Cystobacter fuscus DSM 2262: one gene and its partner. The main gene of each other region encodes a partner of the protein of the gene in region 2 in a complex. Links are inferred from orthologs where the notes say so. Each region holds a gene or a part of one and is shown on either strand. Other genes may lie near its edges.

Evidence for each region. Proteins that work in one complex are often made in the same cells at the same time.
Region 1: the proteins of carA (region 2) and carB are in contact, whole or in part, in a solved structure (PDB 1KEE), measured with the Escherichia coli proteins. The link is inferred for Cystobacter fuscus DSM 2262 from one-to-one orthologs.

The regions. Positions count from the first base shown.
Region 1 is NZ_ANAH02000065.1:7,144-12,641, forward strand. What follows is about bases 1,033-4,835. They hold carB (carbamoyl-phosphate synthase large subunit), read left to right. Parts: upstream 1,033-1,407; coding sequence 1,408-4,635; downstream 4,636-4,835. Other genes in these bases: D187_RS39940 (hypothetical protein), read right to left, coding at 1,033-1,300; D187_RS39950 (thioesterase II family protein), read right to left, coding at 4,738-4,835. In the rest of the region: D187_RS39935 (pyridoxal phosphate-dependent aminotransferase), read left to right, coding at 1-582; more of D187_RS39940, read right to left, coding at 665-1,032; more of D187_RS39950, read right to left, coding at 4,836-5,472; D187_RS39955 (type I polyketide synthase), read right to left, coding at 5,469-5,498. UniProt on the Escherichia coli protein: Large subunit of the glutamine-dependent carbamoyl phosphate synthetase (CPSase).
Region 2 is NZ_ANAH02000066.1:215,981-220,674, reverse strand. Bases 715-3,713 are described here. They hold carA (glutamine-hydrolyzing carbamoyl-phosphate synthase small subunit), read right to left. Parts: upstream 2,774-3,713; coding sequence 1,655-2,773; downstream 715-1,654. Other genes in these bases: D187_RS41490 (dihydroorotase), read right to left, coding at 2,770-3,713; D187_RS41500 (DUF7986 domain-containing protein), read right to left, coding at 956-1,639; D187_RS41505 (imm11 family protein), read left to right, coding at 715-948. Outside these bases: D187_RS41510 (AHH domain-containing protein), read left to right, coding at 1-373; more of D187_RS41505, read left to right, coding at 370-714; more of D187_RS41490, read right to left, coding at 3,714-4,080; D187_RS41485 (aspartate carbamoyltransferase catalytic subunit), read right to left, coding at 4,077-4,694. UniProt on the Escherichia coli protein: Small subunit of the glutamine-dependent carbamoyl phosphate synthetase (CPSase).

The DNA of each region.
Region 1 (5,498 bases), on a different replicon or contig from region 2:
ATCTACGAGAAGCTGCTCTACACGGGCGAGTTCGCCAACATCGGCAACGTGGCGCCGGATCTGGTGTCGCGCCTGGTCGTCGTCAACGGCATGAGCAAGGCGTTCTCCATGACGGGCTGGCGCCTGGGGTACGCGGCGGGGCCCAAGTGGCTCATCTCCGGCATGCAGATGGTCCAGGATCAGTCCACGTCCAACCCCTCGTCCTTCTCGCAGAAGGCCGCGGTGGCGGCGCTCAAGGGGCCCGAGTCCATCTTCGAGCCCATGGTGAAGGAGTACCGGGAGCGGCGGGACATGGTGGTGGAGCTGCTCAACTCGTTCGACGGGGTGCGCTGCCGCGCGCCCGAGGGCGCCTTCTACGTGCTGCCCAACATCTCGGGCCTCTATGGGCGCTCGTACAAGGGCACGCCGCTGCGGGGCTCGCTCCAGGTGTCGGAGATCCTCCTCAACGACTTCCGGGTCGCCGCGGTCCCAGGCGCGCCCTTCGGCGTGGACGCGAACATCCGCGTGAGCTTCGCCACCTCGCGCGAGCAGCTGCGCAAGGGCCTGGAGCGCGTCCGGGAGTTCACCGCCTCCGTACGCTGAGGCATCCCCCCCGCTGGCTTGCTCGGCCGCAACCCGAGTGGACGGCGGGGGGCACTTCCCGTACGAGGGCCGCCGCCTGGCTTCAGTCCGTGTAGGCGAACGCCTTCCAGCCGTCGTCGGTTTGCCGGTAGAGGATGACCGCCGCGTGCCCCGACAGGTTGGCCACGGCGGCGTACACCTCGGTCCCCCGCGGGATGACGGCGCCCAGCCGGGCAGGGGGCTTGCCGTACTTCCTCTCCAGCTCCGCGTAGGGCAGCACCTCGATGTCGTACAGGGTGACGAGGTCCGTGCGCTTGTTGCGCAGCTCCTTCACCCACGTGGCCACCAGGGACTCGGGCGCGTCGAACCGCCGCTCCTCCAGTTGGAAGGGGAAGGCCAGGTACCCCACGGAGCCCCGGACATCTCCGGCGAGCAGGGAGTCGACCAGTGCGTGCGCCTCCTTGCGAATGCGCTCCGGCTCGCTCCCGGTTCGTGACGTGGGCCGCGGCTCGGGCACCTCCTCGGCGGGAGCGGGAGCGGGAGCGGGAGTGGGAGTGGGAGTGGGAGCCGGGGCGGGGGCCTCGGACCGGGTCCGGGAGCGACGGCGAGAAGGCCGGGGGCTCTCGGAGGCGGGCGCCTCCGCGGCGGGTGCCTCGGCGGGCGGGGCCTCGGTGGGCGGGTTTTCCTGGGAGAGGGCGGGAGCGGCGGACAGCAGCAGGAGCAGGGACCAGCAGCGCATGGGACCTCACGAGAATCGACGCGGAGCCTACCAGAGGCCGGCGGGGGACCGACCCCTTCACACGAGTTCGTGCAAGCGCGGGCGAACGTGCTATGGGCCCCCCCTCGATGCCTAAGCGAAATGATATCCGGAAGGTTCTCGTCATTGGCTCGGGCCCGATCGTCATCGGGCAGGCGTGCGAGTTCGACTACTCAGGGACCCAGGCCATCAAGGCGTTGCGCGAGGAGGGCGTCGAGGTCGTCCTGCTCAACAGCAACCCGGCCACGGTGATGACGGACCCCGAGTTCGCTCACCGGACGTACATCGAGCCCATCACCGTCGAGGTCGCCGAGCGCATCCTCGCCCAGGAGCGTCCCGACTCGGTGCTGCCCACCATGGGCGGCCAGACGGCGCTCAACCTCGCCAAGGCGCTCGCCGAGCAGGGGATCCTGGAGAAGTACGGCGTGCGGCTCATCGGCGCGTCGCTCGAGGCCATCAACAAGGCCGAGGACCGGCAGCTCTTCAAGGCGGCCATGCAGAAGATCGGCGTGGCGCTGCCCAAGAGCGGCTACGCGACGAACATGCAGGAGGCGCTCGCCCTCATCGACGAGGTGGGCTTTCCCACCATCATCCGTCCCTCGTTCACCCTGGGCGGCACCGGCGGCGGCATCGCCTACAACCGCGAGGAGTTCGAGGCCATCTGCCGCTCGGGCCTCAAGGCGAGCCCCAACTCCACCATCCTCGTCGAGGAGAGCGTGCTCGGCTGGAAGGAGTACGAGCTGGAGGTGGTGCGCGACTCGGCGGACAACGTCATCATCATCTGCTCCATCGAGAACCTGGATCCGATGGGCGTGCACACCGGCGACTCCATCACGGTGGCCCCGGCGCAGACGCTCACCGACCGCGAGTACCAGCGGCTGCGCGAGGCGTCCTTGCGCATCATCCGGGAGATCGGCGTCGACACGGGCGGCAGCAACATCCAGTTCGGCGTGAATCCGCGGGACGGGCGCATCGTGGTCATCGAGATGAACCCGCGCGTGTCGCGCTCCAGCGCGCTCGCGTCCAAGGCGACGGGCTACCCCATCGCCAAGGTGGCCGCGAAGCTGGCCCTGGGCTACACGCTGGACGAGCTGCGCAACGACATCACCCGCGACACCCCGGCCTCCTTCGAGCCCACGCTGGACTACGTGGTGGTGAAGGTGCCGCGCTTCAACTTCGAGAAGTTCCCCCACGCCGACCGCACCCTCACCACCAGCATGCGCGCGGTGGGCGAGGTGATGGCCATGGGCCGCACCTTCCGCGAGGCCTACCTCAAGGCCATGCGCTCCATGGAGTCGGGCCGCACGGGCCTGGAAGCGCCCGAGCTGCCCACGGAGAAGGAGGAGCGGCGCAAGGTGCTGCGCGACTACGTGCGCGTGCCCCGTCCCGAGCGCCCCATCTACGTGGCCCAGGCCTTCCGCGAGGGGCTGAGCGTGGAGGACGTGCACGAGCTGTCCGCCATCGATCCCTGGTTCCTGCGCCACATCCAGGGCCTCGTCCGGGAGGCCGAGTCCATCCAGGCGCTTGGTGGGCTGGACAAGCTGCCGGATGACACGCTGCGCGCGGCCAAGGCGGATGGCCTCTCCGACAAGTACCTCGCCCAGCTGCTCGGGTGCACCGAGGCGGAGGTGCGCGCGCGCCGGCACGCCAAGGGCATCCGCCCCGTGTACAAGCGCGTGGACACCTGCGCCGCCGAGTTCGAGGCCTACACGCCCTACCTGTACTCCACCTACGAGGAGGAGGACGAGGCGCCCCCCACGGCGCGCCAGAAGGTGCTCATCCTGGGCAGTGGCCCCATCCGCATCGGCCAGGGCATCGAGTTCGACTACTGCTGCGTGCACGCGGCGTTCGCGCTGCGCTCGGCCGGGTACGAGACGGTGATGGTCAACTGCAACCCGGAGACGGTGTCCACCGACTACGACACGTCGGACCGGCTGTACTTCGAGCCGCTCACCATCGAGGACGTGCTCGAGGTGTCCCAGCGCGAGAAGCCCGTGGGCGCCATCGTCCAGTTCGGTGGCCAGACGCCGCTGCGCCTGTCGGTGCCCCTGGAGAAGGCGGGCTTGCCCATCCTCGGCACGTCCCCGGACGCCATCGACCGCGCCGAGGACCGCGAGCGCTTCGCGCAGCTGATTGAAAAACTGGGCCTCACCCAGCCGGAGAACGGCGTGGCGCGCAGCCACGAGGAGGCCTTCCGCGTGGCCCAGCGCATCGGCTACCCGGTCATGGTGCGGCCCTCCTACGTGCTCGGCGGCCGGGCGATGGAAGTGGTGTACGACCAGCAGAGCCTGGAGCGTTACATGCGCGAGGCGGTGAGCGCGTCGCCCGAGCACCCGGTGCTCATCGATCGTTTCCTCAAGGAGGCCATCGAGGTGGACCTGGACCTCGTCGCCGACCGCACCGGCGCGGTGCTGGTGGGCGGGGTGCTCGAGCACGTGGAGGAAGCGGGGGTGCACTCGGGTGACGCGGCGTGCACGCTGCCGCCGCACTCGCTGTCGCCCGACCTGGTCGAGCGCATGAAGGATCAGGCCATCGCCCTGGCGCGCGAGCTCGGGGTGGTGGGGCTGATGAACGTGCAGTTCGCCATCCAGGGGAAAACCATCTACGTGCTGGAGGTCAACCCGCGCGCGAGCCGCACCGTGCCCTTCATCTCCAAGGCGACGGGCGTGGCGCTCGCGAAGATCGCCAGCCTGTGCATGGTGGGCAAGACGCTCGCGGAGCTGGGCGCCACGAGCATTCCCGAGTTCAAGCACGTGGCCGTCAAGGAGTCGGTGTTCCCCTTCGCGCGCTTCGCTGGCGTGGATGTCATCCTCGGCCCGGAGATGAAGTCCACGGGTGAGGTGATGGGCATCGCCGCGGACTTCCCGTCGGCGTTCGCCAAGAGCCAGCAGGCTGCGGGCGTGAAGCTGCCCCGCAGCGGCAAGGTCTTCATCTCGGTGCGCAACGACGACAAGCCGGCGGTGGTGGACCTGGCGCGGCGCCTGCGCGCGCTCGGCTTCAAGCTGGTGACCACGGGCGGCACCCACGACTACCTGGCGGCCAAGGGCATCGAGACGGAGAAGGTGCTCAAGGTGGCCGAGGGCCGTCCGCACATCGTGGACAAGATCGTCGACGGGCAGATCGTCCTCGTCATCAACACCACGTTCGGCAAGCAGGAGATCTCCGACAGCTTCTCCATCCGCCGCGAGGCGCTGATGCACAGCGTGCCGTACTTCACGACCGTGCAGGCGGCCCGCATGGCCGTGGGCGCCATGGAGTCGTTGACCCACACCGAGCAGACCGTCAAGCCGCTGCAGGACTACCTCGGCGTGAAGTAGTCGTCGCCCACGCGCTCCGGGCCGTCGCGGCAGAGGTGGCGGCCGACGAGCGGGGGAAGAGCCGGTCGATGCATGACCGGCTCTTCGGCGCATGGCACCGCCCTACACCCCCAGAACGGCACCCAGTACCTCGATGAGCGCCCGCGGATTCTCCCGGAAGTAGAAGTGGCCGCCAGCGAAGCGATGGAGCCGGAAGTCCGAGGTGGTGTGCTCACGCCAGAGTTCGAGCTTTTCCAGCGACACGGCATCCCGGTCGCCGCCGAACACCTCCAGCGGTACCGTCAGAGGCGACCCCGGCCGGTAGCGGTACGTCTCCAGGAGGGTGAAGTCCGCCCGGAATGCCGGTAGCAGCAGGGCGAGCAACTCGGGGTCGGCCATGACGTGTTGAGGGATCGCTCCGTAGCGTTCGTCGATGGCCCTGGCCAGGCTCGCGTCTGGCAATGCGTGCAGGTTGGAGGCCGTCCGAGGCAGGTGCGGAGCGGCGTATGCGGACACGATGAGTCGCTCGGGGAGCGGCCGGCCCTGGACGGCCAGCTCGCGGACCACCTCGAACGCCGTGAGTGCACCCAGGCTGTGACCGAAGAGAACGAAGGGTGGGGTGAAGTCCGTTTCAGCGAGGAACCGGTCGACGAGCTCGTGCATGCTCGCCGGTGGCGCCTCCGCGACGCGCTCCCCGCGCCCCGGCAGACAGACGCCGTAGACCTGAACGCCGGGCAGTTCACGACCCCACCGGACGTACTCGCCAGGCAGGCCTCCCGAGTGCGGAAAACAGTACAGGCGAACCCTGGGCTCTCCAGGGATGGCCTTGCCTACCAGCCACGGGCTCTTGGCTCTCATGGGTTGATCCTTTGCATGGTGGGGGC
Region 2 (4,694 bases):
CCTCAAGGCCCGGACGACGGGAGACTGTGCCGAGGCCAAGGCGGACAACCATCAGGCCCACCACATCTCCACGAACAAGAATGACACGTCGGAGGTGAGCGGCGGTCCCTGGACACCACGGTTCAAGGAGTTGTTCGAACAAGCAGGGATGAGCCTTGATGATTCCGCGAACATCCTCTACCTCCGTGACCATCAAGGTCCCCACCCCGAGGCCTACCATGCGGAAATCCACAAGCGGCTCCGGGAGGCACTCGAAGGATGTCAGAAGAGGCAAGAGTGCAGACGGCGACTCATGGACACGCTGGATGAAATCGCGGGCGACATCTGCACCCCCGGCTCACGACTCAACAAGCTCGCCACGAAGAAGCGATGAATTCTCGAAACAGATACTTCGAACTCTGGGACGACATGCGTGTCCCTGGCCGCTGGGTCTTGAGTCAAACCAACCTGGATGATCGGGGCCAACGACTGGATCCCTGGCAGTTCACGAAGGGCCGCGCCGTCGTCTTGGACGGGACGCCTGTTCTGGGCATCGCACACGCCGGGCAACCCCTCGATTTCAGTCTGACCGGACCCGGCACGCCCGTGGTCACCCCCCGTGTCGTCTCGCTCTTCGAGCGCTTGAGCCTCCAGCAAGAGGTCCAGTTCATCCCGGCTCGAGTGGAGGGTCATACGGAGCCTTACTTCATCCTCAACGCCCTGCGAGTCCTCCGTTGTATCGACGAAGCACGATGCGAGGAGGTCAGGTTCTGGGAGCCCAGGCATGGGGTTCCCGAGAAGGTGGGCCAGTATCGGAACGTCGTCGGCCTGAAAGTGGACCCCGCGAAGATGGGCGACACCCCCATCTCGCGGCCCTGGGGCTGGTCAGGCGCGCTCATCGTGACCGAAGGTCTCAAGCAGGCCATGGAACACGAAGGCCTGACCGGCCTCCGCTTCACCGACGCCTGAGGCAGAACTAGCTCGCGGACGCCAACCAGGGCGTCGTCTGCGAGAAGTCGTAGATGCGCTCGACGGCGATCTGCTTGTAGCGCTCGGCCTTCACCGCGCGCCGGGCGCACTCCCACACCATCTCCACGGGGGGGCGCTCGGGCTCCTTCTTCTTGCGGCGCTTGGCCTCGGCCTTGATGGCCTTCACCGCCACGCGCGGGTGGAAGCAGAAGGCCGAGGAGAAGAGCAGATGGCCGGCGAAGGGGATGAGCCGGGCCTCCAGCACGTCTCCCGTCTCCAGGCCCACCATGTGGCGGCGCTCGGTGACGTCGAAGTCCTTGCCCGAGTGCAGCTCGCGCAGGCGCACCAGGCCCTTGCCCAGCTTGCGCACCTCGAAGAGGCCGTGCACCGTCTCCGTGAAGCACCGGAAGGCGTTGGCCTCCTCGGGCGGTCCGCTCTGCAACCGCAGCTCGTACAGCTCCGCCGCCGGCGTCTTGCCGGACGTGGGCGAGACGCGATCGTACAGGTAGTAGTCCAGGAAGGACGCCATGCGCAGCTCGAAGAGCTGGTCGTCCTCGAACACCTCGCCCGTCAGGCGCAGGTACTCGGCCTTGGCGACGAGCAGGTCCGGCTTGCGCTCTTCCTGGCTCCCGAAGGCGATGAGCTGATCCAGGTAGGGTTGGTACGACAACGGCGAAAGAGGGGATTCCATGGGGGCGGCGAGATCCTACTCTCCGGCCATCAGCTTCGCGAAGCGGGTGAAGAGGTAGCGGGCGTCATGGGGCCCCGGAGAGGCTTCCGGGTGGTACTGGACGCTGAACGCCCGGGCGTCCGGCACGTTCAGGCCCTCCACGGTGCCGTCGTTGAGGTTGAGGTGGCTCACCGTCGCCCTGCCCTTCACGCTGGCGTCATCCACGGCGAAACCATGATTCTGACTGGTGATTTCCACCTTGCCCGTGAGCAGATCCTTCACCGGCTGGTTGGCGCCCCGGTGGCCGAACTTCATCTTGTAGGTGCGCCCGCCCAGCGCCAGGGCGAGGATCTGATGGCCCAGGCAGATGCCGAACACCGGCACCTTGCCGAGCAGCGAGGCGACCACCTTGTCCGCGCCCTTCACCGCCGCCGGATCCCCGGGGCCGTTGGCGAGGAAGACGCCATGGGGCTTGTCGGCGAGCACCTGCTCGGCGGTGGTCCCCGCGGGCACCACCTTCACCCGGCACCCCACGTCCACCAGGTAGTGGAGCATGGAGCGCTTGAGGCCGTAGTCGTAGGCCACCACGTCGAAGCGCGGCTCGACGACGGGGCGCGGCTCCTCGCCGAGCAGCGTGGGAGACGGGGTGGTGAAGAGGTAGGGCTCGGCGCAGGACACGCCGGTGGCCAGGTCCATGCCCTCCATGCCCCGGGCGTTGCGGGCGCGCTCCACCAGGGCGTTGGCCGAGTGGCCTTCCGTGGAGACGACGCCCATCTGCGCGCCGTTGATGCGCAGGTGGCGCACGAGCCTGCGGGTGTCGAGCCCCTCGATGCCCACAATCCCGTGGCGCTTGAGGTAGGCGTCGAGCGTCTCCTGGGCGCGCCAGTTGGACTGCTGTGCCGAGGCGTTGCGCACCACCATGCCCACCGCGTGCGGCTTGGGTGACTCCTCGTCGCCGGGGTTGGCGCCCACGTTGCCCATCTCCGGGTACGCCATGGTGACGATCTGCCCGACATAGGAGGGGTCGGTGAGGATCTCCTGGTAGCCGGTCATCGACGTGTTGAACACCACTTCACCCACCGTCTCGCCGGACGCGCCCAGCGCGCGACCCTCGAAGGTGGTGCCATCCGCCAACGCCAGCACGGCCCTCTTCATGACCTGGACTCCTTCGTCTGCCCGTTCTCGAAGACCAGCCGGCCACCCACCCACGTCTGGGCGACCCGGCCCGTCAAACGCCGGCCATGGAAGGGGGTGTTGCGGCTGCGGGAGAAGAACCGCGTCGCATCCACCGTCCACTCCACGTCTGGCTCCACTACCGTGATGTCCGCCGGAGCCCCGACGGCCAGATGGCCGCCCGGCAGGCCGAATGCCCTCGCCGGCCCATCCGACAAGAGGGCCACGGCCCGCGTCAGGCTCAGCGCGCCCTCGCGCACCGCCGCCAGGGTGAGACCCAGGGCGGTCTCCAGTCCCACCACGCCATTCCACGCCTTGTCGAACTCCACCTGCTTCTCCAGCACCCCATGGGGCGCGTGATCCGTGGCGATGGCGTCGATCGTTCCATCCGCGAGAGCCTCGCGCACGGCCAGCACGTCCTGGCGGGTGCGCAGGGGCGGATTCATCCGGGCGTGGGTGTCGTAGTCCCCCACCGCCTCGTCCTCCAGCGTGAAGTGGTGCGGGGTGGCCTCGGCGGTGACGCGCAGGCCCCGGCGCTTGGCCTCGCGGATGAGCCGCACGCTCCCCTCGCACGACACGTGGGCCACGTGCAGTCGGCCGCGCGTCTCCTCCAGCAGCACGAGATCCCTCGCCACCATGGCCACCTCGGCCGAGGGCGGAATGCCGATGAGCCCCAGGCGCGTGGAGGTGGGGCCCTCGTGCATGACCCCCTTGCCCGACAGCGTCAGGTCCTCCTCGTGCACCATGACGGGCAGGTCGAACTGGGTGGCGTACTGGAGCGCGCGGCGCATGAGGCCGGCGTTCATCACCGGGCGGCCGTCGTCGGTGATGCACACGCAGCCGGCGGCCACGAGCGCCCCCATCTCCGCCATCTCCTCGCCCTGCAGGCCCTTGGTGATGGCGCCCGCCAGGTACACCCGGCACAGCCCCGCTTCGCGCGCCTTGGCCTTCACGTACTCGGTGACGAGCACGCTGTCGTTGACGGGCTTGGTGTTGGGCATCGCCACCACCGCGGTGAAGCCACCGGCCACCGCCGAGCGGCTCCCGGTGAGCACCGTCTCCTTGCCCTCCTCGCCCGGCTCGCGCAGGTGCACGTGCAAGTCGATGAAGCCCGGCAGCACCCACCGGCCCTGGGCGTCCACCACCTGGGCATCCGGCGGCGCTTCAATCGGGGCCTCGGACACCTCGGCCACCACCCCGTCGCGCACCAGCACGTCCCGCACCCCATCCACGCCGTGGCGCGGATCGATGACGCGTCCGCGGCGCAGCAGCACTGTCGTCGGCTTCATCGGCACACCACCTCCAGGACGGCACGGCGCACGGCCACCCCGTGCGCCACCTGATCGAGGATGACGCTGTGGGGACCATCGGCCACGGCGGGAGCGATCTCCACCCCGCGATTCATGGGGCCGGGGTGCAGCACGAGCGCCTCCGGCTTGAGCCGCTCGGCGCGGGCGGCGTTGAGCCCGAACAGCCGGGAGAACTCACGCGCCGAGGGAAAGAAGCTCTCGCTCTGGCGCTCGGACTGCACGCGCAGGCACATGACGGCGTCCGCCTCGGGCAGCACGTCGTCCAGGCGCGAGGTGACGCGGGCTCCGAGCGCCTCGAGCCCCGGGGGCAGGAGCGTGGGCGGGCCGCACAGCACCACCTTCGCGCCCAGCGCGGTGAGGCAGTGCAGGTTGGAGCGCGCCACGCGGCTGTGGAGGACGTCGCCGATGATGAGCACCGTGCGCCCGTCGAGCTTTCCCCAGCGCCGGCGCAGCGTGAAGGCGTCCAGCAGGCCCTGCGAGGGGTGCTCGTGGGTGCCGTCCCCCGCGTTGACGACGGCGCAGCGCACGTGCCGGGCCACCAGGTGGGGCGCGCCCGAGGAGCGGTGGCGGATGATGAGCGCCACGGGGCCGGT